DNA from 4 places in the Acidovorax sp. GW101-11A03 genome. Region 3 is predicted to be linked to each of the others. Evidence: predicted binding sites of a transcription regulator. Region 3 holds the regulator's gene; each other region holds the start of a gene.
The links. The regulator LexA, encoded in region 3, represses DNA repair genes until DNA is damaged. The targets are predictions, from matches to a motif close to ACTGTATNNNNATACAGT.
Positions count from the first base shown of each region.

Region 1: the regulator LexA is predicted to act here: its motif matches at 828-845, upstream of AC07Z7_RS22365 (PA0069 family radical SAM protein).
Region 2: the regulator LexA is predicted to act here: its motif matches at 2,535-2,552, upstream of imuA (translesion DNA synthesis-associated protein ImuA).
Region 4: the regulator LexA is predicted to act here: its motif matches at 2,191-2,208, upstream of AC07Z7_RS16130 (DNA topoisomerase IV subunit B).

Region 1 covers NZ_JBWKZU010000080.1:1,694-5,676, reverse strand. The annotation lists gene AC07Z7_RS22370 (diguanylate cyclase domain-containing protein) at 1-600, opposite strand, end outside; gene AC07Z7_RS22365 (PA0069 family radical SAM protein) at 899-2,065, shown strand; gene AC07Z7_RS22360 (sodium-dependent bicarbonate transport family permease) at 2,220-3,278, opposite strand; gene AC07Z7_RS22355 (LysR family transcriptional regulator) at 3,365-3,983, shown strand, end outside.
Region 2 covers NZ_JBWKZU010000119.1:529-4,511, reverse strand. The annotation lists gene AC07Z7_RS24725 (DNA polymerase Y subunit UmuC family protein) at 113-1,663, opposite strand; gene imuA (translesion DNA synthesis-associated protein ImuA) at 1,626-2,504, opposite strand; gene AC07Z7_RS24715 (HD-GYP domain-containing protein) at 2,756-3,983, opposite strand, start outside.
Region 3 covers NZ_JBWKZU010000070.1:18,336-22,318, reverse strand. The annotation lists gene lexA (transcriptional repressor LexA) at 418-1,092, opposite strand; gene AC07Z7_RS21485 (asparaginase) at 1,176-2,135, shown strand; gene AC07Z7_RS21480 (hypothetical protein) at 2,156-2,575, shown strand; gene AC07Z7_RS21475 (DUF6152 family protein) at 2,610-3,080, shown strand; gene adk (adenylate kinase) at 3,253-3,909, opposite strand.
Region 4 covers NZ_JBWKZU010000038.1:20,969-24,951, reverse strand. The annotation lists gene dapA (4-hydroxy-tetrahydrodipicolinate synthase) at 1-47, opposite strand, end outside; gene AC07Z7_RS16145 (class I SAM-dependent methyltransferase) at 78-632, opposite strand; gene AC07Z7_RS16140 (hypothetical protein) at 716-871, opposite strand; gene AC07Z7_RS16135 (MFS transporter) at 895-2,112, opposite strand; gene AC07Z7_RS16130 (DNA topoisomerase IV subunit B) at 2,242-3,983, shown strand, end outside.

The DNA of each region.
Region 1 (3,983 bases), on a different contig from region 3:
CACGGCGGCCAGCAGCGACAGGTATTGCACCAGCACCAGCACCGTCCCCAGCAAAAACCCCGTTACGCGCCAGTTGGGAAAGGCTTGGAAGATCAGGAAAGCCGACATCCAATGCACTAGCAGCATCGCACTGGCCGCCGCTGTCAGCAGCAGAAGGTGGTGGGGTATTTCGCTGCGGTGCCTGAAGGCCGTCCATGCGACATAGCCGAGGAAGCCTGCATTGAAAACCGCCAGACCGACGCTGCGGGCAATGGGCTGGATGTCAGACAGCCACCCGATCACCACCCATGCTTCGGCCAGCAACAAGGCACCCCAGAACCAGCGGTGCCGCAGCTTCAGCCCCAGGAACTCCACCAGACCGATGGCAAGCAGTGTCTTCTCTACGGCGACCAAGGCGGCATAGGCAAAAACAGCCTCCGCCAGGTCCGTCTGGTCAAGCAACAGCTGATAAGCCAGGCGCGCCGCCAGGGCGAATGCCATGGCCCCTGCCCACCAGCCCGGCCCGGAGTTGGTTCGGGGCACCCTGCTCATCCACAGGAACAGGATCGCAAAAACAGAGTAGGCGGTACAGCCGATGGTGTGGACGATCTCGCTTGGCATTTTGGGTGCTCCGTTGCTCAGCGGGGATGTCGGCGTCTGTGTTGTCTTTCCAGTTGGCTGTGTTGCTGCTGCGCTGCTGCCGCGCTGCGCATTCACGGGCTGGCAGACCACTGAGTGGAAGTATCGCGTTACCTTTTGCAACCTGTCTTCAGGGTCAATACCGTTGCAGGTGTTCGCAAACCCAGAGTTTCGGCCACGTTGCCGATCCCGTGGAGCGGTTTTAATATACTGTTTTTTTATCCAGTAAATTTGCAGCGCTGGAGCCCCGCAGACACGCCCTACACGGAGGCAAGCAGCCATGCCCCGCACCTTCACAGACAAGTCCGACATCCCCGCACCGCCCGAAGAGGTCCGCATCCCGCTGCAGGCCATCCGTGGCCGGGGTGCGGCCACGGCCCTGGCGCACCGGTTTGCGCGCGACACGCGCGAGGTGGCCGACGACGGCTGGGGCCAGCCGCCTGGTGATGAGGACGGTGCAGGCGATGTCCCAGCCACCCCCGCCGCCACCCGCGTGCACCTCGAAACAGCGCGCAGCGCCATCTGCGCCAACGATTCGCCGGACATCTTCTTTGAACTCTCGGTCAACCCCTACCGGGGTTGCGAGCACGGCTGCATCTATTGCTACGCCCGGCCTACGCACAGCTACCTCAACTTTTCGCCCGGGCTGGACTTTGAAACGCAGATCGTGGCCAAGCACAACATCTCCAGCGTGCTGCGGCACGAGCTGGCCCAGCCGCGTTATGTGCCGCGCCTGTTGAACATTGGCTCGGCCACCGATTGCTACCAGCCCGTGGAGCGCGAGCTGAAGCTCACCCGCAGCGTGATCGAGGTGATGCGCGACGCGCGCCACCCGTTTTCGCTCATCACCAAGTCCAGCGGCGTGGAGCGCGACCTGGACCTGCTCGCCCCGCTGGCCGCGCAGCGCCTGGCTGCGGTGTACGTCACCATCACCACGCTCGACGCCACCCTGGCCCGCCGCATGGAACCCCGTGCCGCCGCGCCCCACCGGCGCCTGCGCACCATCCGCGCGCTGGCCGAGGCGGGTGTGCCCGTGGGCGTGAGCGTGGCGCCGCAGATCCCCTTCATCACCGAAGACATGGAGCAGGTGCTGGAGGCCGCGCGCGAGGCAGGTGCGCGCAGTGCCTTCTATACCGTGCTGCGCCTGCCGTGGGAGCTGGATACGCTATTCCGCGAATGGCTGCAGGTGCACTACCCCCAGCGCGCCGCGCGCGTGATGGCCCGTGTGCAAGACCTGCACCACCTCAGCGACGCCGAGCGCCGCGCAGGCAAGACCTACAACAGCGACTTCGCCACCCGCATGAAAGGCACCGGCCTGTGGGCCGACCTGGTGCACCAGCGTTTTTCCACCACTTGCCGCAGGCTGGGCCTGAACCGCGAACGCGTGGAGCTGGACCTGGGCCAGTTCCGCCCCGGACTGCTGCGGGGGCAAAGCAGCCTGTTCTGACCCGGCTGTGTGGCGCGGTGGGATGAAAGTTTGAATAAAAATGGCCGTTTCCGCCCGTCCAGTATGCCTCAATAGCTATCTAAATGATAGCTATTGAGCCAGGCTTCGCAAGCGCACGCCAGGGGGCCACGTGTGGGCTGTATGCATCGCCCCCTCACACGGCCCACAGGCTTTGCACCACCTGCGTGTACAGCGGAATGCCCAGCACGATGTTGAGCGGAAACGTCAGCCCCAGCGACAGGCTCACATACAGCGACGGGTCGGCCTCGGGGATGGCATAGCGCACCACCGCAGGCACGGCGATGTACGAGGCACTGGCTGCCAGCATCATCAGCAGCACCGCATCGCCTGCAGGCACCGCCACCAGCCAGGCCAGGCCCAGCGCCAGCGTGGCGTGGGTGATGGGGCCCAGCACCGCATAGGCCAGCAGCCAGGGCGACTGCTGGCGCACCGCAGGCAGGTTGCGTGCGGTCGATAGGCCCATGTCCAGCAAGAACAGGCACAGCATGCCCTTGAACAGATCACCCGAGAACGGCTGCATGGCCGCCTTGCCCGCATCGCCCGTCAGCAGGCCAATCAGCATCGCGCCCAGCAGCAGCAACTGCGTGCCATCGGTGAACGACTCGTGCAGGATCTTGCCCACCGACAGGTGCGGGCCGCTCTTCCCACTGACGTTGCCCGGGCCGTGACCACCCAGCGTGGCGGCACCCCCGCTGGTCATCGCCACCACGGGTGCGGCGCTAGTGGCCACGGCCACCGCCTGCTGCTTTTGCCGCAGCGCATTGGCCAGCAGCACTGCGAGGATGATGGCGGGCGACTCCATGAGCGCCATCGCCGCCGCCATGTGGCCGCCGTAGGCGATGTGCTGCGACTCCAGGTACTGCGTGGCCGTCACAAACGTCACCGCGCTCACCGATCCATAGGTGGCTGCCACCGCCGCCGCATTGAAGCCCGACAGCACTCGCCGCAAGAGCGCGTAGCCCACCAGCGGCACCACGATGGCCAGCAGCACCGCCAGCCCCAGGCTGGTCGCCACGCTGGGCGTGAAGCCCGACGCCGCCAGCGCAAACCCGCCCTTGAGGCCCAGCGCCATCAACAGGTAGATGGACAAGAACTTCGAGATCGCCGCAGGCATCTCCAGGTTGGACCGCACCAGGCCCGCAAAAATGCCCAGGGCAAAAAACAGGATCGCTGGATCCAGCAAGCTTTGCATCATTCAACTCCTTGGGCGCCAATGCTATGCAGCGCAGGGTGCAAAGTAAAATCGATTCGAATGTGCATATCTATAGATAAAAATCTATGAACATCACCTTTCGCCAGCTGCGGCTTTTTCTGGCGCTGGCCGAAACCGGCAGCGTCAGCGCGGCCGCCAAGGTCATGCACGTCACGCAGCCCACCGCCTCCATGCAGCTGCGCGAGGTGACGCAGGCCGTGGGCCTGCCGCTGTACGAAGTCATCTCGCGCCGCGTGCACCTCACCGAAGCGGGCCACGCCCTGGCCCGCACCGCGCGCGCCATCGCGGGCGAGTGGGACGCGTTCGAGCAGCGCATTGCGGGCGCCAAGGGCCTGACCAGCGGGCGCCTCAAGGTCGCCGTGGTCAGCACCGCCAAATACTTTGTGCCGCGCCTTTTGGGCAGCTTCTGCAAGCTGCACCCGCACATCGACATCTCGCTCGAAGTGCTCAACCGCGACCACGTCATCGGCCGCCTGCGCGCCAACCAGGACGACCTCTACGTCATGTCCATGCCGCCCGCCGACCTGCCGCTGGAAGACGAGATCCTCATGCCCAACCCCCTGGTCGTCATCGCCCCCGCAGGCCATCCGCTGGCGGCCAAAAAGCGCATCAGGCTGGAGCAGCTGCAGGCCGAGCGCTTCATCCTGCGAGAAAAAGGCTCGGGCACCCGCATGGCCACCGACG
Region 2 (3,983 bases), on a different contig from region 3:
GGCGCGCCCAAGGCGAGGGCCACCGCACAAGGGCCGCCCGCCGCGCTGGCAGCGCCCTCCTGCCCGCAGCACACAGCGCTGCGAGAGCGGGGGAAGCCGTACAAGGGGTGCTTCAAAACACACCATGCAGAAACCAGCGGGGAGGCCGCGCCAGCCCCTGCGAGCCATCGGGCGGTGGCGCCAGCCGCTCGCGGAACACCCACACCAGGCCCGCCACCGCGTTGTGCGCCACAAAGTAGTCGCGCAAGGCCAGGCCGGTGTGTGTGGGGTCGTCTGCCCCGCCATCGCCCGCAGCCCACCAGCCCGCCTCGAAGCGGTGGGGCCCGGCCAGCAGGCGCAGCAGGCCGTGGTGGCAGGGGCGGTTGCCCTGCACGGCCAGCCGCTGGGGCGGGTTCAGCAGCCAGGGGGGCAGCAGCAAGGCTTCGGGGCTGGCATCCAGCGCGGCCTCGGCCCCGCCGCCTGCGCTGGTGGCGGCAGAGCGCCGGGTGGATGGGCGGCCCAGCACCTCGGCTGCGGGGCGCCACTGCTGCATAAGCTCGGGGCGGTGGTCGGCCATCAGCACGGGGGCCTGCACCTGTTCGGGCCCCAGGCGGGCCGACAGGCGCTCCAGCAGCTGGTGCAAGGCTTCGCCTGGGGACGCAGGGTTGTCGGCACCGCCATGGCAACCGCCACCATGATCGCCGGGCGGCAGCAGGCTGGCACTGCGGTGCGGCAGCGGGGCCGACTCCAGCAGGCGCAGCGTGATCTGGTTGGCCGGTGCGGCCAGGGTGGTGCGCGCCAGGTTTTCAGCCAGCAGACGCCGCAGGTGCGCCATGTCCTGCGTGGCCTGGGCGGTACGCACCTGCAGGGCCTGCGTGGGGGCAATCACCACCCCGTCGATGCGCCGCAGGTCGTGGCGCCAGGCCAGCTCCAGCTCCAGCGCCCCCTGCTGGCGCGCCTGCAGCCAGCCCTGCAGGGCCGTGAGGCAGCGGTGGGCGCTCCACAGCAGGGCATCGGCCGAGGTGGCCAGCGCAGGCAATTCGGCGGCCAGCGCAAACTGCTCGGGCAGCTCCAGCCAGGCATGAGCTTCGGGGGCTTCGCCCAGGGCCTGGTCCAGCACCCGCAGCACCCCGGCCCCCAGGCGCCGGGCCAGCCCGACACGCGGCAGCGCCCGCAAGGCGCCCCAGGTTCGGCAACCCATGCGCTCCAGGCTGGCCACATGCGGGCGCAAGGCGGTCAGGGTGTGCAAAGGCAGGGTGTGCACCGCTGGCTCTTGTTGCCTTGGCCATCCTTCTTGACCTCCTTGGCCTTGTTGCCCCCGGGGGGCATGCCCGGCCAGTGCCATGCGCAGCCAGGCCTGCGCCACCAGCGCGGTGGGGCCGCTGCCCCAGAGGGGCAGCATGCCCGGGGGTTTCGGCAGAGCGCCCTGCCCCCCAGCGGCTTCGGCCCAGGCCTGCAACACCAGGGTCAGCAAGGCATCACGCCCGCCCCAGAGTCGTTCGGTGGTCGAAACCTCCAGCAGCACGGTGTCGCCATCCACCAGCGCCACGCGCGGGGTAAAACGCAGGGCCCACCAGCCTGCGGCGGGCGCAGCCATCGTGCCAGCCGCAGCCGCCGCCCCGGTACTAGCCGGGCTGGTGGCGGGCTCATCCCGCCATGGCAGCGGCAATGCGATCCAGTGCATGCCCCCTCCCCTGCAGCGCCACCACTGCGGGCTCCGAGCGCATGGGCGCCGCCTGCCCCCCCGGGGCCGCTGCGTTGTAGCGCGCCACCATGGCGCGGGCCACCACCTGTGCGGCATGGCGGCGCTCGGCCTGCGCCGCCAGGGCCTGCGCCAGCCGGGGGTGGCAGCCTGGCAGATCCAGCGCCTGCACCAGGGGCGGCCCCCGGCGCTTGAGAATCTGCACCTGCAGGCCCGGCGCGGCAGACGTGGATGCCCCAGCGGGCAGCCCCTGCACCTGCAGCCCCTGCACCTGCAGCCGCAGCAAGGCGGGCGACGCCTGCGGCGCAGCGCTGACCGGGCGGAACACCCACAGCAGTTGCTGTTGCTGCGCCGCCGCCAGCTGCAGCCTGCGCAGAGCTGCAGCAGGTGCCTGCGGCAGCCAGGCCATGACGGCCAGCACATCGCCGCACCGCAGCGCCTGCTCGGCCGCCCAGAATGCCGCACGGGCGCTGTCGGCCCGCACCACACACAGCCGCTCGGGCGGCAGCCCCTGCGCTTTCAGTGCCGGGCCAAAGGGCTCGCAAGGGGGTGCCACCGCCACCACGGCCCCTGCGCGGCGGGCCGTGGCCTGCGCCAGCGCGGGCAGCACCAGTTGCCACTCATGCAGGCCCGCCAGAGGCTGCAGCACCTCGCACAGCGCCCCCACCGGCCAGCCCCCGCCGGGCAGTTGGGCGTCCAGCAGCGCATGCCCGGTGGGCTGGGTCGCCTGCGGGCCCGCACCCAAGGCATCAGCATGCCAGACACCGGGCACGGCAGAGGGCAGATCGAGCGCAATCCGCAAGGACAGGCTGGGCGCGGGCATGGCGGGGGCAAAGCTTCAAAGAACAGGAATACTGTGAATATAACCAGTATTTTGAAGCCTGACGAGCCAGGCGAGGAAGGCCACAGCATCGAAGGGGCTCGGGCCTGCGGGTGCTGACGGGCAAGGCCAAGGAGACCTGAGGGTGCCTGCCACGGTCAAGCCAACCGGTTGACTCCGTGGCGACGGGGAAACGATTCAGCCTGCGCGGCAGGGGATCACCCGGGTGCCCTCTGCACGCGCCTTGGGGCGTATCAGAGCCGCCGAAGCGCCCAATCGCACCAGTCGGCCACGGCCGCATCCATGGGCGTGGTGCGGTCCGACAGCTGAGGCCAGCGGCGGTGGCTGGCGTTCAGAATGCTTTGCAATTGCCAGAGCGCCTCCCGCCCCACCAGGGCCACTTCGGCCATGCCGATGGCATCGCCCTGCAACTGCGCCAGCAATTCGCCCTGGTGCCGGGGGTGGGAACCCGCTTCGATCAAGGCTTTCTGCAAGGCCAGCAAGCGGGAGTCGGTGAATGCAAAGGCGCTGTCTGCCGGGACCTTGGCAGCCCCTGGGGGCAAGGCGGCCTTGAGCTGGTCCCAATAAGTGAAGGCTTCTGCCAGCAGGTCAATCTGGCGCGGAGCATCATTGCCCAGCGGCATCAGGGCCGATTCGCGCGCCACCTCTTCCTGCAGCAGCGGCAAGATGTGGGCCACGAGCGCGGAAGGGAATTTGCGGTGGTTGAGCCGCAGTACCAGCGACAGCCGCTGCGCGGGCATGTCTTCGTATTTTTCGTAGAACGCTGTCACCACCTCGGCCAGCAACAGGATGCGCCCCATGGGCGTGATGTCGGCACCGGCCAGGCCACGCGGGTAGCCGCTGCCATCCATGCGCTCGTGGTGCTCCAGCACCGCCACCTCGGCGGCACGGGCGTACACCTTGGTGTCGCGGATCATCAGCATGGCTGTGATGGGGTGCGCCACCAGGTGCTTGCGCTGCACACCCACCACCTTGTGGTCGGGGTCGCTCCAGGCCGGGTCCATGTGCAGCACGCCCAGGTCGTGCAACAAGGCCGCAGCCGCCAGGGTGCCGCAGTCGCGCTCTGCCAGACCGCTCTTGATGCCCAGAAACATGGCCACGGTCATCATCTGCAGGCTGTGCTCGAACAACTCGGGACGCTGGTCGCGCATGACCGTGAGCTTGCAGGCCATGGGCGCTGGCAGGGGCAAGGAGCGCAGCGGCGCCAGCAGGCGGGCCGCCGAGGGGCCCAGCGCCTCGGCCAGCATGTTGGGCAAGGCCTCCTCTGCAATGAGCGCCTGCCCGGCTGCCAGCAGGGCGGGCACGTCCACAGGGTTTTCTATGGACAGGTGGCGGTCGATGGGCTCGCGCAGCTTGTGCTGAACCAGGCGGTCATACAGGCGACTGTCGATGCGGGCGCCCTTCTCCACCAGTTTGATGCCGTTGTCGGTGTAGATGGCAGCGTCCGCCACCACCGTGCGG
Region 3 (3,983 bases):
GTTGCCACGCAATGGCCGCGGGCCCTGCTGTGGAATGGGCGGTCGCGGGCGGCCTACTACGGTGGCGTCTGCATCTACTGCGGCATCTGCGCGCGCAGGGTGCACCAGCAGGCGCTTGAGGCCGCGCAGCGGATTTTGCAAGGCAGTAAGGGTGAACAAGGCAAGTCCCATGTGAAAACTCCGAAGGTCGGGGGTTGAACACAGGCAGGATTGCAAAGTGATTTCATGCCATGCTGCTTGCCGGGCCATGGCGGACGTGCAGGTACCTTTGGTGCAAGAGGCTGGCACCACAAGACAAGCAACGTCGCCGCGCTGGCACGGCCGGTGGCATGGCATGGGGTCTGCACTGCAGGGCTGATGTGCTGTAGCCAGCCCATCAAACGCCCGCCACCCGCAGTGCGGCCCAAACGGAGTGGCCTACATCAGCATGGTGTTGCGGATGAGGCCCACGGCCAGACCTTCGATTTCGAAGGGCTCGCCGGGCTGGACCACGATCACCGGGTAGTCGGGGTTTTCGGGCAACAGCTCGATGGCCGTGGCGGTGCGGCGCAGGCGTTTGACGGTGACATCGTCACCCAGCCGGGCCACGATGATCTGCCCGTTACGGGCCTCGCGGGTGGACTGCACGGCGAGCAGGTCGCCGTCCATGATGCCGGCATCCCGCATGGACATGCCGCGCACCTTGAGCAGGTAGTCGGGCTTGTGCTGGAAGAGACTGTTTTCCACGCTGTAGGTCTGGTCCACATGTTCCTGCGCGAGAATGGGCGACCCCGCTGCCACGCGCCCCACCAGGGGCAACACCAGCTGCGACAGGCCCGGAATCGGCAGGCTGAACTGGCTGCCACGCGCTGCGTTGATGGAGCGCACCGTGTCGCCACGCAGGCGAATGCCCCGTGATGTGCCGCTGACCAGCTCGATCACCCCTTTGCGGGCCAGGGCTTGCAGGTGTTCTTCAGCGGCATTGGCCGATTTGAATCCCAGCTCGGCCGCGATTTCTGCGCGGGTCGGGGGCGCGCCAGTGCGTGCAATGGCGGTCTGGATGAGATCCAGGATCTGCTGCTGGCGGGCGGTGAGTTTGGGGTTGTCGAGCATGGTGGTTTCCGGTGGCGGCGGTTACAGTGGCGAACAACTGTTTTTTAATCCAGTAACTGTATTTTTCACCAGTTTTTCGGAGTATGCAAGTGAGCGGGCAAAAAATTGTGGTTTTGGGCACTGGGGGCACCATCGCGGGCACCTCGGCACAGGCGGGGGACAACATCGGCTACACCGCAGCCCAGGTGGGGGTAGAGCAATTGCTGGCCGCCGTGCCGGGCCTGCAGGCGCTGGCGGGCGGCATGCTGGTGGCCGAGCAGGTGGCCCAGATGGACAGCAAAGACATGGACGATGACGTCTGGCGGGCGCTGGCCCTGCGCTGCGCGCACCACCTGGCGGACCCTGACGTGCGAGGCCTGGTCATTACCCATGGCACCGACACGCTGGAAGAAACCGCCTGGTTTTTGCACGAGGTGCTGAACACCACCAAGCCTGTGGTGCTGACCTGTGCCATGCGCCCCGCGACGGCGCTGACGCCCGATGGCCCTCAGAACCTGCTGGACGCCGTGGCCGTGGTGCTGGCTCCCGGCGCCACCGGGGTGGTGGCCGTGGCGGCCGGAGAACTGCATGCCGCCCGGAACGTGCAGAAGGTCCACCCGTACCGGGTGCATGCCTTCAATTCGGGCGATGCCGGCCCCTTGGGATGGGTGGAGGAGGGGCGGGTGCGCCTTGTGCAAAATTGGCCTCTTCCGCCCGTTGGGCATGCCTTTTATGCTATCAAAACAGGAAGCGAATCCACTGAATGGCCCTGGGTGGAGGTGGTGCTGAGCCACGCAGGGGCACGGGCCCAGACCGTGGATGCGCTGGTGCATGCCGGTGTGCGGGGGCTGGTGGTGGCCTGCACCGGCAACGGGACCATTCACCATGCGCTGGAGGCCGCCTTGCTGCGGGCGCAGCAGGCTGGTGTGCGCGTGGTGCGGGCCACCCGGTGCCCCGAAGGGCAGGTGCTGCCCAAGCCCGGCGATGTGTTGCCGGATTCTGAGGGGTTGTCCCCGGTGAAGGCACGGGTGGCCTTGCTGCTCGACCTGCTGCAGGCGCACTGACGAGGCTGGCTGCTTTGTATATGTTCGCAGCGCTCAAGACGCATGCCTGGGCCTATCCGGCGCTGGAGGTGGTGCACATCGTAGGCATCGCGTTGCTGCTGGGCAACCTGGTGTTGTTGGAGCTGCGGGTGTTTGGCCGGGGTGCGGCGCTGCCGGTGAAGGACCTGGCCCGGCTGAGCCTGTCACTGGCGCTGTGCGGATTTGCACTGGCCGCTGCCTCGGGCCTGCTGATGTTTGCCACGCAGCCCGCCGAACTGCTCAGCAACCGGGCATTCACCTTGAAGATGCTGTTGTTAATGCTTGCCGGGTGCAATGCCGCATGGTTTCATGGGCGCGGTTCGCTCACGCGGCTTGATGCCCTGGCCCGCGCGCAGATGCTGGCTTCCACGGTGGTCTGGCTGGCCGTGGTGGCGTGTGGCCGCTGGATTGCCTATCTGTGAAGCCTGTCTGATTCTTCTTTTTCCAGGAGTCTCTATGAACTTGCCGCGCCGCCACCTGTTGCTTGCCGCCACCGTCTGGCCCCTCGGGGTACACGCACACCATGGCTGGAGCAGTTTTGATGCGGACCGCCCCATTTACCTGGAGGGCACCGTGCGCAGGGTACGCTGGCAGAACCCCCATGCAGAACTCTCGCTGGAACTTGCCGCTGGCCTGACGCTGCCAGCCGACCTGGCCCAGCGCCCCGTGCCTGCACAGACGGCGCCGGTGGACGGCCGGGCGCTGCTGGCCAAGGCCGTGCTGCCCACCCGCAAGGACCGGCTCTGGGAGGTCGAGCTGGCGCCCCTCACACGCATGCAGGCGTGGCAGGTGCAGGAGATCCGGCCGGGTGCCCAGGTGTCGGTGGTGGGGTTCACCTTGCGCGAAGAGAAGGGCGACCCGGTGCTGCGCGCCGAGTACCTGTATGTCGATGGCAAGGCCTACGGCCTGCGGTCCAGTCCGGCTTGATCGAGCCTTGATGCAAGGTGGGGGGGAGGGCGCTGCGCGGTTGCGCACCTTGGCGCCATGAAAAAAGCGACGCCCTCGTGCGGGGCGTCGCTCGGGCCGCCGGGTCAGCGCGGCGGGTCTGTGTGGTGATGGCAGCAGGCGTTTTGCGTCTGCCTTCCCCTGTCGGTGCGACTTAACTGGCCAGGGCCTGCAGCGCACGTGCCGTGATTTCGTCCACGCTGCCCGTGCCGCTGATGGCGCGGTACTTGGGGGCCAGCTCGGGCTCGGCCTTGGCCCAGTTGCTGTAGTAGTCCACCAGGGGGCGCGTCTGGTCGCTGTAGACCTGCAGGCGCTTCTTGACGGTTTCTTCCTTGTCGTCCTCGCGCTGGATCAGCTCTTCGCCCGTGATGTCATCCTTGCCTTCCACCTTGGGCGGGTTGAACTTGACGTGGTAGGTGCGGCCACTGGCGGGGTGCGAGCGGCGGCCGCTCATGCGTTCGATGATGGCATCGAAGGGCACGTCGATCTCGAGCACGTAGTCGAGCTTGACGCCTGCGGCCTTCATCGCATCGGCCTGGGGGATGGTGCGGGGGAAGCCATCGAACAGGAAGCCCTTGGCGCAGTCGGGCTGCGTGATGCGTTCCTTGACCAGACCGATGATGATGTCGTCACTGACCAGGGCGCCCGAATCCATCACGGCCTTGGCCTGCAGGCCCAGCGGGGTGCCGGCCTTGACGGCGGCACGCAGCATGTCGCCGGTGGAGATTTGCGGGATGCCGTACTTCTGGCAGATGAACGTGGCTTGCGTGCCCTTTCCGGCGCCAGGCGCGCCCAACAGAATCAGTCTCATGGAAGTCCTCGAAGGTTAGAAATCAGTTGGCGCCGCTGGCGGGGACGCGCGAAGGGCGCCTGTAGCCGTTCTGT
Region 4 (3,983 bases), on a different contig from region 3:
ACGAGGGCGACGATGCTGCCGGTAAGAGGCACGGAGGAAGAGGTCATGTCCGCAGTGAAAAACGGTAAAAGGGCATTCTAACTAGCCGCGATGGACAAAAGATGCCGGGAAGGCTCGCCAGGCCGCGGGAGTTCCCGCACGGCCGTGATGCGTTGCACAAAACGCGCGGGTTCGTCCAGGAACCCGTCTTCGTAGGCCACCACGCGCAGCCCCTGGCAGGCGCCCAGCAGCTCGCCGGGTGCGAGCAGGAACTCGGGCCGCGCAGGGCGCCCCACGGTTTCGTTACCCAGGGCAAAGGTCTCGTAGACCAGCACGCCACCGGCGGCGACGCTGTCCACGATGGTGGGCAGCAGCGGCCGCCAAAGGTAGTTGGTGACCACCACGGCGCCAAACTGGCGCCCTGCCAGGGGCCAGGGCCCGTTCTCGATGTCTGCCAGCAGCAGCTCGCCCAGGCCGTCGCAGGCGGCCAGGGCCTCGGCGGATCGGTCCACGCCCACCACCGGGTGCCCCAGGCTGCGCAGCCAGCGCAGGTGGCGGCCCGCGCCACAGGCCACGTCCAGCACCGTGCTGCCGGGGGGAATCAGGTGGGCCCAGCGTCGGACCCATGCGGAGGGAGCTTCAGTGCCATGCATGGTGCTATTTAATTTATAGCTATAAAGGCTTTTTCAGCGCGCGCAAAGGCCCAAAAAAGCCTTGAAATCACCCGATGTGGCCGTCAGAAACAGGCCCACATCTGGTCGGCGAGCATCACCATGAACTCGGGCATGGTGTACATGCCAAACACCGCCAGGCACAGCAACACGGCCACGGCCCCGCCCAGCCAGCGCAGGGCGCGCGACCGAGGTGTGGGGGGCGGAGATGGTTGGTGCATGGTGGGTCAATCAGGCGGTCCGGTCAGGCGGGCTGCGGGGCGGAACGCTGGATGGGGCTTTCCTTGACGGGCAGGTTCACCAGCCCGGCAAACACGCCCAGGCCGATGGCGATGTACCAGACGATATCGTAATTGCCCGTGGCGTCATACAGATAGCCGCCCAGCCACACCCCCAGGAAGCTGCCGATCTGGTGGCTGAAGAACACAAAGCCGCCCAGCATCGACAGGTGCTGCACGCCAAAGATCTGCGCAATGGTCGCGTTGGTAGGGGGCACGGTGGACAACCACAGCGCGCCCATCACCGCCGAGAACACGTACACCGACAGTGGTGACAGCGGCACCAGCAAGAAGATGCTGATCGCCACCGCGCGGGCAAAGTAAATGAAGGCAAGGATGTGGCGCTTGGGCATGCGCTGACCCAGCGCGCCTGCAATATAGGTGCCGAACACATTGAACAGCCCGATCAGCGCCAACGCATAGCTGGCCACCTGGGGCGACAGGCCATGGTCCTTGAGGTAGCTGGGCATGTGCACGCCGATGAACACCACCTGGAAGCCACACACAAAGTAGCCCGCCATCAGCAGGTTGAAGCTGGGGTAGCGGAAGGCCTCGCCCAGCGCCTGCAAGATGGTTTGCTCGCGCTTCACCGGCGCCACGCCCTGGAAGCCCGGCTCGCGCAGTCCAAAGGCCAGGGGCACGATGAGCAACACGGCCATCGACAGCACCAGCAGCGCCTGCTGCCAGCCCAGACCCGCGATGAGCCAGCCTTCGACCGGCACCATCAGGAACTGCCCGAACGAGCCCGCGGCCGCCGCCACACCCATGGCCCAGGAGCGCTTTTCGGGCGCAATCTGCCGCCCCAGCACGCCATAGATCACGGCATAGGTGGTGCCCGCCTGCGCGGCGCCAATCAGCACGCCTGCCGTCAGTGCAAACAGCGTGGGCGTGGGCGACAGCGCCATGCCTGCCAGGCCCAGGCCATACAGCACGGCACCGCCCATGAGCACGCGGAACGCACCAAACCGGTCGGCCACCATGCCCGCAAAAATGCCGATCAGGCCCCAGGACAGGTTCTGGATGGCGATGGCCAGCGCGAACGACTGGCGCGTCCAGCCCATCTCTTGCGTGATGGGCAGCAGCCACAGGCCAAAGCCATGGCGGATGCCCATGGACAGTGTCACGATGGCCGCACCGCAGGCCAGCACCTGGAACATGGACAGTTTGGGAGTATTCATATGCATGCGCAGGAATGTAGCCAGATTGCGTGAAACGCGCTGATACACCCGCGACCAATACAGTCGCCGTAAGGGTTGCCAATAACTGGTTTTTTATCCAGCTTCGCCGCGCCTGCCGCACTACAATCCGCCGCTATGTCTGCCAAACCGTCTTCTGCATCCGCCAGCGAATATTCCGAAGGTTCGATCCGCGTGCTCAAGGGCCTGGAGCCCGTCAAGCAGCGCCCGGGCATGTACACCCGCACCGACAACCCCCTGCACATCATCCAGGAGGTGCTGGACAACGCCGCCGACGAGGCGCTCGCCGGGTATGGCAAGAAGATCCGCGTCACCCTGCATGCCGATGGCTCGGTGAGCGTCGAAGACGATGGCCGGGGCATCCCCTACGGTATGCACCCCGAGGAAAACGCACCGGTGATCGAGCTGGTGTTCACCCGCCTGCACGCGGGGGGCAAGTTCGACAAGGGCAAGGGCGGCGCCTATAGCTTCTCCGGCGGCCTGCATGGCGTGGGTGTGTCAGTCACCAACGCGCTGGCCACTCGGCTGGAAGCCACCAGCTACCGCGAGGGCAAGGTGGCGCGCCTGGTGTTTGCGGCCGGTGATGTGATCGAGCCCCTGGTGGCCCGCCCGCTGGAGGCGGGCGAGCGCAAGCAGGGCACCTCGGTGCGCGTGTGGCCCGACGCGAAGTATTTCGAATCCAGCGCCCTGCCCATGGGCGAACTCACCCACCTGCTGCGCAGCAAGGCGGTGCTGATGCCGGGCGTGACGGTGCAGTTGGTCAATGAAAAGACGCGCGACACACAAACCTGGCAGTACAAGGGCGGCCTGCGCGACTACCTGATGCAGACGCTGAACGGCGACCCGGTGATCCCGTTGTTTGAGGGCGAGGGTTTTGCCGACCGCAACAACGAAAGTTTTGCCGAGGGCGAAGGCGCCGCCTGGGCTGTGGCCTTCACCGAAGACGGCCAGCCCATGCGCGAGAGCTACGTCAACCTGATTCCCACCAGCGCGGGTGGCACGCACGAAAGCGGCCTGCGCGACGGCCTGTTCAACGCCGTCAAGAGCTTCATCGAGCTGCACAGCCTGCTGCCCAAGGGTGTCAAGCTGCTGCCCGAAGACGTGTTCGCGCGCGCCAGCTATGTGCTGTCGGCCAAGGTGCTGGACCCACAGTTCCAGGGCCAGATCAAGGAACGCCTGAACTCGCGTGACGCGGTGCGCCTGGTCAGCGGCTTTGTACGCCCCGCGCTCGAACTGTGGCTCAACCAGCACGTTGAATACGGTAAGAAGCTCGCCGAGCTGGCCATCAAGGCCGCGCAGACGCGCCAGAAGGCGGGCCAGAAGGTCGAAAAGCGCAAGGGCTCCGGCGTGGCCGTTTTGCCCGGCAAGCTCACCGACTGCGAGAGCCGCGACACCGCGCACAACGAAGTGTTCCTGGTCGAGGGCGACTCGGCCGGCGGCAGCGCCAAGATGGGCCGCGACAAGGAAAGCCAGGCCATCCTGCCGCTGCGCGGCAAGGTGCTCAACACCTGGGAGGTGGAGCGCGACCGCCTGTTTGCCAACAACGAGATCCATGACATCTCGGTGGCGATTGGCGTGGACCCGCACGGCCCCAATGACACGCCCGACCTGAGCGGCCTGCGCTACGGCAAGGTCTGCATCCTGTCCGACGCGGACGTGGACGGCTCGCACATCCAGGTGCTGCTGCTCACGCTGTTCTTCCGCCACTTCCCCAAGCTCATCGAAGCCGGCCACATCTACGTGGCGCGCCCGCCGCTGTTCCGCGTGGACGTGCCCGCCCGGGGCAAGAAGCCCGCCGTCAAGATGTATGCGCTGGATGACGGCGAGCTGGCCGCCATCCTGGACAAGGCCGAAAAAGA